Regions from separate parts of the Bifidobacterium scardovii JCM 12489 genome, predicted to be linked through region 2. Evidence: riboswitches for the same ligand, from Rfam matches in the RefSeq annotation. Region 2 holds a riboswitch; each other region holds the start of a gene.
The links. A riboswitch is a leader RNA that binds a small molecule or an ion and turns the genes downstream of it on or off. The one in region 2 is predicted to bind thiamine pyrophosphate.
Positions count from the first base shown of each region.

Region 1: it holds a riboswitch for thiamine pyrophosphate, as region 2 does, so the genes downstream of both, tenA (thiaminase II) here and thiS (sulfur carrier protein ThiS) in region 2, are expected to answer to the same signal.
Region 3: it holds a riboswitch for thiamine pyrophosphate, as region 2 does, so the genes downstream of both, BBSC_RS09330 (hydroxyethylthiazole kinase) here and thiS (sulfur carrier protein ThiS) in region 2, are expected to answer to the same signal.
Region 4: it holds a riboswitch for thiamine pyrophosphate, as region 2 does, so the genes downstream of both, BBSC_RS02965 (phosphotransferase) here and thiS (sulfur carrier protein ThiS) in region 2, are expected to answer to the same signal.

Region 1 is NZ_AP012331.1:1,249,000-1,252,232, forward strand. It holds gene BBSC_RS05135 (DUF4232 domain-containing protein) at 1-891, shown strand, start outside; gene BBSC_RS05140 (alpha/beta hydrolase) at 941-1,630, opposite strand; TPP riboswitch at 1,848-1,951, shown strand; gene tenA (thiaminase II) at 2,072-2,743, shown strand; gene BBSC_RS05150 (LacI family DNA-binding transcriptional regulator) at 2,981-3,233, opposite strand, start outside.
Region 2 is NZ_AP012331.1:222,742-225,974, forward strand. It holds gene BBSC_RS00855 (thiazole synthase) at 82-975, opposite strand; gene thiF (sulfur carrier protein ThiS adenylyltransferase ThiF) at 1,028-1,753, opposite strand; gene thiS (sulfur carrier protein ThiS) at 1,759-1,953, opposite strand; TPP riboswitch at 2,291-2,394, opposite strand; gene BBSC_RS00870 (aldo/keto reductase) at 2,528-3,233, shown strand, end outside.
Region 3 is NZ_AP012331.1:2,268,247-2,271,479, reverse strand. It holds partial or broken gene thiE (thiamine phosphate synthase) at 1-695, opposite strand, end outside; gene BBSC_RS09330 (hydroxyethylthiazole kinase) at 766-1,713, opposite strand; TPP riboswitch at 1,705-1,812, opposite strand; gene BBSC_RS09325 (hypothetical protein) at 2,008-2,538, shown strand; gene BBSC_RS09320 (transcriptional regulator) at 2,535-2,921, shown strand; gene BBSC_RS09315 (hypothetical protein) at 3,142-3,233, shown strand, end outside.
Region 4 is NZ_AP012331.1:715,136-718,368, forward strand. It holds gene BBSC_RS02960 (ABC transporter substrate-binding protein) at 1-756, opposite strand, end outside; gene BBSC_RS02965 (phosphotransferase) at 841-1,983, opposite strand; TPP riboswitch at 2,067-2,166, opposite strand; gene galE (UDP-glucose 4-epimerase GalE) at 2,305-3,233, shown strand, end outside.

The sequences.
Region 1 (3,233 bases), 1.0 Mb from region 2:
GCACGTCCGGTCGTCGCCCTGACGGTGGCTTCGGGAAAGGATGCGGGCGTTGCGGGTTCCGGGGCGCCGCCCTGCGGGAACGATGATCTCGCCGCCGTCGCGGAATCACAGGATCAGGCCATGGGCGACGCAATCGCGTACCTGCGCGTCATGAACACGACGGACGGAGCGTGCTCGGTACCGTCGGGGCCTCCGGAGCTCACGGTCGTGCGCGGCGATGAGGACCAGCATCTGCGCGTCGTGCCGGGCAACCGCCAGACCGGCGTGAGCAGCGTGCCGGATGGCGAAACCATCGTGCTGGCCCCGTTCCGGTCGGTGACGGCGGCGGTCGAATGGAAGGCGGGCCAGCAGGCCGACGCCGAAGAGAAGACTTCGATCACGCTGGCGTTCGGCGAAGTGTCCGCACTGCCCGTGCACGTCGGGGCGAACGCTGCCGCCGACGGTCTGCTGGCGACCGATCCGGGGATGGACGTCATCGTCAGCGGCTTTTCGCAGGCCGCATTGGGGCCGTTGCGCGGCGGCGACGCATCCGGCGCGGCGGAGGATGTCGATCCGGCATTGGATGAGCCCTGCATGCTGGCGAAGGATGACTCCGACGATAAGGACGATGCCGGTGGGGCGCCCGCGGATGCGACATTGACTCTGCGCAACGTCGGCCTGCACCCCTGCATCCCTCCCGCGCTGGTCACGCTGGATGAGGCCGGCTCCGGCGGAACCGTCGACGATGGCTCGCTGCTGTCGACGGCGTCCGTCTACGGGCGGGACCATGCTCTGGCCGTGGGCGGCCGGGTCTCCTATCGGGCCGCGTCCAAGGACCGGCCCAACTGGTTCCTTCGCCACTACGGGTCATGGCGGCCGGAGTCGGTCGCGCGCCTATCCATCGTGGAGTGACTCGTCGTGGAGTGACGCCGGTGCCGCCGGCCGCGCGTCGCCGGCGGGGCTACCGGGTCAGGAACGCGCGGATATCCGCGATCTCCTGGTCGCTGATCGCGTGCCCCATGCCGGGGTAGACGCGGTGCGTCAGGCGCCCGGTTTGCTCCAGCACCCGCCGTGCGGTGCGCTGGTCGTCCGCGGGGATCGTGCGGTCCTCGGAGCCGTAGGCGAGGAAGAACGCGGTCGTGCGGTCGGGGCCGAGCACGGTGCCGGACTCGCCGGCGAACGACGGGCTGAGCAGGACCGCGGCGTCGAACAGGCCCGGATGCTCCAGCGCCATGCGGTACGACAGGTACCCGCCCTGCGAGAATCCGACGAGTATCTTGCGGCGCGGTGCGAACGCCGGTCCGGCCAGCAGCGCGGCGACGGCATCGCCGACCTCGGAGCATGCGCGGCGCCGTTCACCGACCGAACACCCGTCCGGATACCAGTAGTTGCCGCCCATATACGGCCTCGCATGCGTGCCGCGGAACGACAGGTAGCTGGGCTCCGGTCCCAGGGCGGTCCGGTCCGGGCCGGCCTGGCCGCCATGCGCGGCGCCGTCCCGATCCGTGCGGTAGACGGCCTCGATGATGCGCACCATCTCGTCCTCGTCGTTGCCGTATCCATGGAACATGACGAACACGCGGTCGTCGCCGCTGCCGGCCGGACCTTCGCCGCCGATGCCCTCGATGCTGGCCGTCATCCGTATGTGCATATCGCCTCCCGAAACGCGATGCCGCTGTGGCATATGACGTGCGATCCAGCTTAGTTCATCGGCCGTGCGGGGAAGCGTGCCACGCTCGCCGATCCGCCCGATCAGGCCGGTCTGTCCACCCCGCCCGGCCCGGGCGATACGCCCGGCAACCCCGGCGCGGAGGGCTGAACCGGCGCGCGGCACACGCCGCCGGTCGGTGTGCGGTGCCATAATGATCGGCGTAATGCAGGGGAACCCGGTGACGGGTTGAGAAAGGCCGTGGGCCTGACCCTTAGAACCTGTTGGTTAACACCAGCGAAGGGAGACATAATCATGGAGTATCGTCCGTCCATCCAGCCGACCCTGTCCGATGCCGCTCAGGGCGTGCCGTCCGACGAGCCGTTCGACGCGGAGGCGTTCGGGCCGATCACCCCGGACCACCTTCCGCCGTTCGCCCGCCGCATGCGCGAGGCCGCGGATCTGGTCTGGGAGCAGGGGTACCGGCAGCCGTTCATCCGCGAGCTGGGCAACGGCACGCTCGCGCGCGAGCGCTTCGCCTTCTATCTGCTGCAGGACTACCGCTACCTCAAGGACTATGCCAAGGTGCACGCGCTGGCGCTCACCAAGACCATGGATTCCGAGATCATGACCTTCATGGTCAATGTGCAGAACGGCATCTTCAACGTCGAGTCGAAGGTGCACCGCTCCTACATGGCCAGCTACGGCGTGAGCGAGGAGGAGATGAACGCGGTGCGCCAGTCCGCGTTCGCCCGCGCCTACACCTCGAACATCCTGTCGATTGCCTACGGCGGCCAGCTGGTCGACGTGCTCGTCGCCGTGCTGCCGTGCGCCTGGGTCTACGCCGACTACGGACAGCGCCTCGCCCGCGAGTTCGCCGGCACCCTCGACTCCAACCCGTACAAGAGCTGGGTCGACATGTACAAGACCGATTCGTTCTGGGAAGGGTCGGCGTGGCTGATCGAGCACATCGAGCGCTTGGTCGAGGGGCTGTCGGAGGAGCGCAAACGCGAGCTGATCGACATCTTCGTGACCGGCGTCGAGAACGAGTACATGTTCTGGGCGAGCGCCTACGACATGCACTACTCGTGGAAGCCGGAGTGGGATCGGGGCTGACGGCCGCGGGTGCTCTGATGGTCGGTCTTGTGAATGCTTAGGCGATGAACGCCCCGCCGGGCGGGCGGTCCGATAGGTCGTTCGCAGTGGTGCACAAAGTGCATGCCCCCGCTGGCGGGGGCTGTCGGCGAAGCCGACTGGGGATGGCCGATAGCATCGTGGCATCAGCCGCTCATCCATGTGCGAAATGGATCACTGGGCTGATATGGGGAACCGCCGTGCGAGGCTGGATCTCCGTTATCGCGCCGTGGATCCCCTGACCACCAGTTCGGTCGGCAGGATCAGGGTGTGCCGGATCGGCCGTCCCTCGATCTGATCGAGCACCATCGACGCCAGATTGACGCCGAACGCCGCGAGCGGCTGGCGGATGGTGGTCAGCTGGGGCTGCATGGCGGTGGCGTCGGAGCTGTCGTCGAAACCGGCGATGGCCATGTCGGCCGGCACGTCCACGCCCTGCCCGATCAGATACTGCATGGCCCCGGCCGCGATG
Region 2 (3,233 bases):
AATCCGGTAACGTTCGGGATTTCCCTCAGCCGTTCTGTCATATTCGGGTTTCCCGGGAAGGGATCCGAATACGGTGGCGGCTCACGCGGCGTTGGCGGAACCGCTGGGGGCCAGATAGTCCGCGGCGTTGGTCGGGCTGGACGGCACGGCGTGACCTTCGGTCACGGTGCCGAGACCCGACAGATACGCTTCGCGGCCCGAGGCGATCGCGTGCTTGAACGCGCGCGCCATCAGCGGAATGTTGCCGGCGGAGGCGATGGCCGTGTAGGCCATGACCGCGTCCGCGCCCATTTCCATCGCCTCGGCGGCCTGGCTGGGCCGGCCGATGCCCGCGTCGATGATGACCGGCACATGGGCGTTCTGGATGATGACCTCGATGAAGTCGCGCGCCCGCAGGCCCTTGTTCGAGCCGATCAGCGAGCCGAGCGGCATCACGCACGCGGCGCCTGCCTCCTCCAGTTGCCGCGCCGCGATCGGGTCGGGGAACATGTACGGCATCACCACGAATCCCTCCTTGGCGAGCATCTCGGTGGCACGGATCGTTTCGGCGTTGTCGGGCAGCAGGTACTTGGTCTCGTGCTCGATTTCGACCTTGACGAAATCGGTCTGGCACACCTCGCGGGCGAGCCGCGCGATGCGCACGGCCTCCTCGGCGTTGCGCGCGCCGGAGGTGTTCGGCAGCATCGTGATGCCCTTGGGGATGTAGTCGAGCAGGTTGTTCTCGGTGGTGCGGCAGCGGCGCAGCGCCATGGTGACGATCTGCGTTCCCGCGTTCTCGATCGTCGCCTTGATGAGGTTCAGGTCGTAGCGGCCCGATCCGAGGATGAATCGGCTGGTGAACCGGTGCCCGCCGAGCACCAGAGGGTCGGCGTCGCCGGTGGCGATCGCGTCGTAGGCGTGCTCGTCCGGTTCGGGCAGGACCGCGGTGTTCGTGGCCGTGCCGACCAGCTCGTCGAGGGTTGGATTATCGGTCATGGTATGTCCTTGCGTGTTCGGTGGTACGTGTTCGGTCGTGCGTGTTCGGCTGTCAGGCGTCTTCCTCGTCCAGGATCAGGCGGGTGATCATATTCGCCTCCTGGCAGGCCACCACGCCGACGCGCGGGGCCATCAGCCCGGCGCCCGGAACCGGAGCGGTCTCGCCGTCGCCGCAGAAGTAGAAGTTGCGGGACACCCGTCGGGTGGAGATCAGGTTCGAGCTGCGGAATCCCGCCATGCCCGAGGCGGAGACGAGCTTGGCGTCGGGCAGCTGCTCGAGCACGGCGTTGACCAGCAGCGTCTTGTTCTCGGGCACGTCGAACGCCTCGCAGATGATGTCCGCGTCGCCGAACAGCTCGGCGACGTTCTCGTCGGTGACCTTCACCGTGTCGATGCGCACGTCGACGAACGGGTTGATCTGCGCGAGATTCGCGCGCAGGGCCTCGGTCTTGTACTGCCCGACATCCTTGAGGAAGTACTGCTGACGGTTCAGATTGGTCATATCCACGCGGTCGAAGTCGACCAGATGCAGATGGCCGACGCCGATGCGCGTGAGCGCCACGGCCACGGTCGAGCCGAGCCCGCCGCAGCCGGCGATCGCCACATGGGCGTTGTCCAGCTTGCTCTGCGTGGCCTCGGTATGGCGCTCGATCAGCGCGTCGCGGATCTCCCGCTCGGACACGAGCGTGGTCGGGTCGGGCGTGCCGTGGAACGCGGCGTCGCGGGCGGCGAGCTGAGCGTCGTCGGCGGATGGCGTGAATCCTGCTGGTATCGGCATGATCGTCAGCCTCCCTGCACGAACGTGACGATTTCGACGGTGTCGGTGCCCTTGAGCATCGTCTCGGCGCGCTTGACGCGCGGCACGATGGCCCCGTTCAGTTCGACGGCGACGCGCTCGGGCGTGAAGCCCAGGCGTTCGATCAGATCGTTGACGCTCAGCGGCGTCTCGATCTGCTCTTCCTTGCCATTGACGATCATGTGATCCCCTTGTTCCGGCGCGCCGGCGATGGCCCGTCGGCGCGCGTAATAAAAAAGGGTCGCTGAAGCAGCCGTACCCTGTGAGGTGGTGCGCCCCTTCATGACCCTGGTCATTCGATATTCAGTTATAAGGCAATGTTTGGTTATTGGAACGAAATATCGCGGCGTTGCGCCGGTGCGCTGCGCCCGGACTGCTTGCGGAACCGCCGGTGCGCCAGCGCGATGACGAGTCCGCGTGGTGCCGCCGTGCGTGCCGGAAGCAATGCGGTGCAGACACGGCGTGCGTGCCTTGACATGCTTCGAATGGATGGGAGTGCATCGCGAACGCCATGCCATATGGCGTGACCAACCCGTTTCCTTACGGCGGCATTACCCGCATCAAGTTGACGGTCGAAGTTCGCGACTTCCTCTCAGCCCATCCGGGCTCCCGTTCGGTTGCGTTACCATCATAGCGCCGACCGTGCGACATGCCATGCGGGCGGGGTGGACGGGGTGAGGCGACCGGCATGCCGCGCGCCGGACCGGCCGCCCGGCTCCCTCGGCCGCATGTCCGCGCCTATGCGAAGATGGTGGCATGACAGCATTGCATCATGCGACCGATTTCGCGAACACCGTCGATTTCGCGGGATATCACATCCCCCGCCTCGGCATGGGCACGATGGCGCTTGCGATCGAGGGGCGCCCCGACCGCGGCACCGCGCTCGAGACGATTCGCGCCGCACTCGACTGCGGCGTGCGCTATCTCGATACCGCATGGTCGTATTATCTGCCGAGCGCTCCCGGAACCGGGACTCCGGAGGACATGGGATACGGCGAGCGGCTGGTCCGCGATGCGCTTGCCGGTTGGGACGGCCCCCGCGATGAGGTGCTCGTCGCCACCAAGACCGGGTACCGGCGCACCTGCGAGGCGGTTGCCGGTGCGTCAGCCTCGCAGGATCGGGCCTCGGCAACGGGCGGCGGGCGCCAGCATCTGCAGGCCGCCGGCAGCCGCTATGGCTGGATGGCCGATTCCCGGCCGGAGACGATGATCCGCGACGCGAAGGAATCCGCGCGGCATCTCGGCGTCGACGCGCTTGACCTGCTGTACTCGCACGGCCCGGACCCGGCGGTGCCCTACGAGGATCAGATCGGCGCGCTCAAGCAGCTGCTCGACGAGGGCGTGATCCGCTACGCCGGCATTTCCCGGGTCGACAACGCGCAGATCGACACGGCTCGCGCGATTCTCGGCGACCGGCTGATCGCCGTGCAGAACCAGTTCTCCCCCTCGCACCCGGACCCGG
Region 3 (3,233 bases), 1.1 Mb from region 2:
ACCAGTTCGCGGGTGGCGGCCAGCGGATCCGGCGCCCCGGCGATCGCCGAGACGACGAACCATCCGGCCGCCTTCGTGCGCGCCAGCATCGGCACGTCGTCGGCGTGCACGCCGCCGCCGACCACGATCGGGTAGGCGCTCGCCGCGCACAGCGCGTTGATCTGGGCCTCGTCCAGCGTGTGGCGGGTGCCGTCCGCCTCGACGACCGCCGCGTCCGGCTTGGTGATGGTCGCATGCAGCGGGCCGGCGCCGAGGTAGTCGATGCATCCTTCCGGCAGATCGTTCGCGGCGCGCACCTGCGCCACGAGCTCCGCCGACAGGCCGATGATCGCATCGTCGCCCAGCAGGGCGCGGGCCGCCTGCGGCTGCATGTCGGTCTGCCCGATATGCACGCCGTCGACCTTGATGCCCAGATAGCGGCACTGCCATGCCACGTCCACGCGGTCGTCGATCACGAACGGCACCGATTCGGATTTGCCGTTGTCGGCGATGACCTGCGCGATCTGCCGCGCGGCGGCCGTGATGTCCGCGGCGTCCCCGGGCTTGGCGCGCAGCTGGATGAACGTGGCGCCGCCCTTGAGCGCCTCGTCGACCACTCCGGCGACCGGGCGCCCCTTGGTGTCCTGCGGCCCGACCACGAAATAGGCGGACAGGTCGTACTGGTCGCGCATCGATGCGTATGGATAGTTGCTCATATCATGTCCTTTGCCATTGGGTCTGGTTATGCACGCCGCATGCGGGCTGCCGCCCGCACATGAACCGCCGCTAGCGCGCCACGACGATCTCGGAGGCGGCGACCTGCTCGGGGGTGAGATTCCACAGCGCGTCGAGCAGATGCACCTGGAACGAACCCGGGCCGTCCGAAAGGCGTTCGGCGATCTCACCGGCGCGGTTGTAGAGCAGGGATGCGGCCAACGTCGCGGTCAGCGGCTCGGCCACGGCCAGATAGGTCGCGGTCACGCCACCCAGCGAGCATCCGGCGCCGGTGATCTTCGACATCAGCGCGCTGCCGCCGGGCAACCGATAGATGCGATCGCCGTCGGTCACCAGATCGACCTTGCCCGACACCGCCACGGCCGCTTGGCCGCCGGGCGACAGAGGCGCCATATGCCGGGCCAGCCGCCTGGCCGCATCGGTCGCGGATTCCACGTCGTCGACGGATTCCACGCCGGCCGGCCGCGTGCTGGGATGCTCGTCGCCCGAGACGCCATCGTCCTGCCTGCCCAGCCCCCACATGTCGCACAGGGCGATGACCTCCGAGGCGTTGCCGCGGATGATGGTCGGCGGATAGTCCTTGAACGCGGTCAGGATGGCGGTGCGCGTCGCGCCGATGCCGGCCGCCACCGGGTCGAGCACCCACGGATGGCCGCTCTGGTGGAAGGCGCGCGCGATCTGCGGCAACGCCTCCTTGTAGAACGGCAGCAGCGTGCCGACGTTGATGTAGTCGGCGCCCGAAATCGCCGACGTGTCGATCACGTCGTCGGGCAGAAAGCTCATCGCGGCCGTACCGCCCGCGGCCAGCTGCGCGTTCGCGACCAGATTGATCGTCACGAAATTGGTGAAGGATTGGGCGAGCGGCGTCGTTGCGCGCACGTCGCGCACCGCCTGCGCGATCCGGTCCCGCAACGCTGCGGGATCCCCCGCCGCATGCGGGTCCGATGGCGTTTGCGCGGCCGTGCGGCCATTGCACCCATGCCTATGCGAATCGTTCATATCGCTGCTCCCTACGATGGTCTTAACCAACAGGTTCTAAGGGTCAGGCCTGCGCCATTCTCAACCCGTCGTACCGGCCGGGTTCCCCTGCATTACGTTGCCGACGCTATGCACCAACATGGACAATTTCGTGTCGAAATCGCAAAACCGGTATCGCCGGTCTGGCGCGTCGCCGCGATGTGTGGCATTGGACGCGTTCGACACGCCAACTTGTTTCTATGATGGAAAGTAGTATTGTTTTCCGTGTTGGAAAGAAGTTTTGTCGCGACGACGATGAATCGAGATGATGCGCACATGGATGGCGAACGATCGTTCCTGCCGGATTCACCGGCGGAGCAGGCCCTGCGCCTGATCGACGGCGACCGTGCGCGGCTGGTCACGCGCGTGCGGTTCCCGCACTGGTACTACCTGTCGCTGATGGGCAATGCGGCGTTTCTGGACCTGCTCGCGTGGTCGGAGCTCAGCGTGCCGGCGTCGGTGTTCGGCGGATCGAAGGAGGTGCAGGCGTGCGCGTTCCTCGCCGCGTGTGCGATCGCGCTTGCCTGGCTGTTCGGCAATGCGTTGCGGATCAGCCGCGAATATGGGCTGATGGTCAGGGACCGGCATTGCCTGCGCCGTATGACCGGCCGTGCGTGGATGCGCCTGACGGGTGCCGCGGCGGTGTGCTGGGGCGGCTGCGCGCTGATGATGGCCGCCGGCCTGCATGGCGTGCCGCTGCTGTGGATGCTGCCGGTCGTTGCCGCCTCGGCCGGTGGATTCGCCTATCTGATGCGCCTGCTCGAGGACGAGCTGTTGCGGGGCGTGGCCGGAAGGAATCTGCGATGAATGAGCGGACTGTTGGGCGGACAGACGGCGGGAGCGGCGAGGAAAGCGGTGTGACGCCGCATTTCGACGAGGTGATCCACGCGCCGATCCGGCTGCGTATCTGCGGGCTGCTGGCCGCCTCCGACTCGGTGCGGTTCGACGTGTTGCGAGACACGCTCGGCATCAGCGACGCGACATGCTCCAAGCATCTGAAAACCTTGGCGGACGCCGGATACGTGACGATCGAGAAGAAATCGGGGCTTACGCGGCGGTACCCGATCACCTGGGTGTCGCTCACCTGGCAGGGGCTGGCCGCGTTCAACGCGCACGTGGAGGCGCTCCGGCAGATCGTCGCCGGTGTGATGCCGGACCCCGGCGAGCCGCGCTATGACAAGGCGCGGTGATGCTGACGAACAGATCGGGGGAGGGTGTATAGCTGTGTGCGGAGATCACTCCTCAGGCCGCTTCGCGGCCAGCGTCCAGCAATCGCGGACGGCCTTCGATCGCGTTCTTTCCGCTCGCCTGTCGGCTCGAACACACCTGAAAACGTCTCTGGCGTTTTCTTCAAGACTCGGCCCCCTCATGGGGAGTAGAAAAGCTAAGCGGAAGAACTGAAGGGATCATATGAAGGGGTTGCTGTACAGGGATCTGGGACGGCTGCGGCATGACTGGGTGATGCTGACGTTCGTGGTCATCGGCGGCGCGATGCCGTTGGC
Region 4 (3,233 bases), 490 kb from region 2:
CACGGCCTCGAGCGAGGCGGCGATGACCTTCGGGTCGATGTGACACAGCGGCGGCTGCAGCGCGTGCACCGCGGCCGCGGGATCCTCCCTGGCCATCGCATAGCCCTGCGCGGTCGCCTCGGCGAAGTTGCGGACCAGCTGCGGGTTGCGGTCGAGCATCTCGCGGCGCACGGACACGAAGTACGAGTGGTGCGGCGCCACGTCGATCGCGTCGAACGGCAGCACGACCAGCTGGTCGAACGGCTCGGAACCCTGGTACGGCTCCCACCACGCCACGTTGATGAACGCGTCGAATTCGCCGCGCTCCACGGAGCGGATATCCGGCTCCCACTCGCCCGGGTCGATCGTGATCAGCTTGGAGAAGTCGCCGCCGTCCTTCTCGACGGCCTGCTGCAGCTCCGTGTACAGGCGCTTGACGCCCATGGGGATGCAGACGCGCTTGCCCTCCAGGTCGCGGAATCGCGTGATGCCGGTGGACTTGTTGGTGATGATGCCGCCGATCTGGCACTGGTTCATCACGGCGAACGAGAGCAGCGACGACTCGCCCTGCTGGTGGAACAGCAGCTGGTTGAGGCGCACCAGGGCGATGTCCACCTCGCCGCGCGCCAGCAGGTAGGCGGGGTCGCCGCGGTAGAAGTCGCCGCTGGTGAACTCGACGTCGATGCCGCGCTCGGCGTACAGGCCGCGCTCGCGGGCCAGGTACATGCCGGCGTGGTTGGTCCAGGGATGCACATATTCCAGACGGACTCTGAGCATGGGTGTTCTCCTTTGATTGTGGGGGTTGATTGGTTGGGAATCGGAAAGGCGGGGGCGGGAGCCGCGTTGCCGTGCTGGGATCTCCTACAGGGCGGCGCGCACGGCGTCGAGGAACGCGCGCCCGGCGGGGCGGAAGAACCATGCGGTGTGCGCGATCAGGGACACGTCATAGCACCACGCCGCATCGTCGGCGCGGCCGGTGCCGTCGGCGTAGTAGCCGATCCAGTTCAGCGACGCCTCCGCCTGGGCGACGGGCAGCATGTCGGCGACCAACGCGCGTTCGTTGTCGCCGAGCGGGCGCACCCGCTGGTATCCACGGATGATCGCGCCGGCGATGTCGGGCCGGCAGGCGGTGTCGTCCCCATTCATGATCTGCACGAATTGGATGGCGTTGCGCTCCAGCGCCTCCACCAAGTCGAACACGGCCGCGTTGCGGTCCGCAAGGCCGAAGTCGAACGCCGCGGACGGCGCGTCGCCGCGCCACAGGAAATTCGACACATGCGGGTCGCCGTGTGTCCAGCAGGACGGCAATTGATGGTAGGCGCCGCTGATGCGTTCCGAGAGTCGGCGGTGCTCCGCCAGATCACGGCGCAGATCGCGGTGCGTGTCCTTGAGATATCGGGCCACCGAAGGGCGTTGCGCCAGCCAGTCCTCCAGCGCGGCGTCCAGGTCGTCGCTGGCGAACAGGCCGAAACGGTCCTGGAACGGCGAGACGGATTCCGGCCGGGGCTCGTCGAAGGATGCGGCCGCGAGCGCGATGCGGGCGAGAAGGGCGCCCAGCCCCTCCGCCTCGGCGAGACTGCGCGGGGGATCCCAGGTCAGCGCGTCGGCATAGCGGTCCTCGCCGTCGGCCCGCGGGCAGACCTCATATACGGATGGCCCGACGGCGAGCGTGGTCCGCAGCGCGCCGGGAGCGGCGTGCTCGTCGAATTCGAGGAATGCCGGGCACGGCATGCCGGCGCTCGCCAGATGCGCGACGAACCGGTGATAGGGGAGTATGGACGGCGTATCGCGCACCGAGCGGTCGTAGCGCTTGATGAATACGTCGCCGTGATCGGTGCGCACCGTCGACCCGGACGCGGTCGGCCGCCCGCTATGGGCCAGCACCTCCTGCGCGCGCATCGGCTCGGCGAGCGCCGCGAGCACGCGGCCCGCCTCGTCGAGGGTCACGTCGGGCCATCGCTGCGCGACGATGTCCAGCTGCGGGTCGTTGTCGGCGTTCTCCATGACGAAGTCCTTTCGTTGGGCGGACCCCATCGTGCGGATCGACGGCGATCCGTGGCCCGTGCGGCGCGTGACGTTGGTGGCGCGCAAGCGGACCTGAGACTTCGTTCGCCGGTACTAGCCGAATCACGTTCTACGGTCGGGATCGTCCCCTCTCAGCTCGTATGAGCCCCCGTGTCTGATGGAAAAACACAGTAGGCCGAAGCGTGTACAACGTGCTATACTCAAATTGTACAAAAAGTAACAAATCAGAGCAAAAGTGAACAAAGGTTCGAATGGTAGCCTCTGTTCGCAGGAGCCCACTGAACAATCGAAAGGCCAGACATGACAGTTCTCGTCACTGGTGGGTGCGGCTATATCGGCGCCCATGTCGTCCACGCGCTTCACGAGGCCGGCGAACGGGTCGTCGTCGTCGACGATCTGAGCTACGGCAAGCCCACCCGCATCGAAGGCTCCCGTCTGTACGGCATGGACATCGCCGCGCCGGGCGCCGGCGAGCGCCTCGCCGAGATCCTCGACGCCGAAGACGTCGATTCCGTCATCCACTTCGCCGCGCGCAAGCAGGTCGGCGAATCCGTCGAGAAGCCGCTGTGGTACTACCAGCAGAACATCAACGGCATGCTCAACGTGCTCACCGGCATGACCAAGTCCAAGAACGCCAAGAAGCTCGTCTTCTCGTCCTCCGCGGCCACCTACGGCGTGCCGCCGGTCGATGTGGTGCCCGAGGACGTGGTGCCGATGCTGCCGATCAACCCCTACGGCCAGACCAAGCTCTTCGGCGAGTGGATGGCCCGCGCCTGCGAGCAGCCGTTCGGCATCCGCTTCTGCGCGCTGCGCTACTTCAACGTGGCCGGCTGCGGCCCCGTCGAGCTTGAGGATCCGGCCATCCTGAACCTCATCCCGATGCTGTTCAACCGCCTGAAGCAGGGCAAGGCCCCGGCCATCTTCGGCGATGACTACCCGACTCCGGACGGCACCTGCGTGCGCGACTACATCCACGTCTCCGACCTGGCCGACGCGCATATCGCCGCCCTGAAGTACCTCGACCGCGACGAGCGCAAGTACGACGCCTTCAACGTCGGCACCGGCGAGGGCACCTCCGTGCGCCAGATCGTCGACGAGGTCAAGAAGGTCACCGGCCTGCCGTTCACCGAGGCCGTCATGGCCCGCCGTGCCGGCGATCCGCCGCACCTCATCGGCTCTCCGAAGCGCATCAACGAGGAGATGGGCTGGCACGCCAAGTACGATGTCGA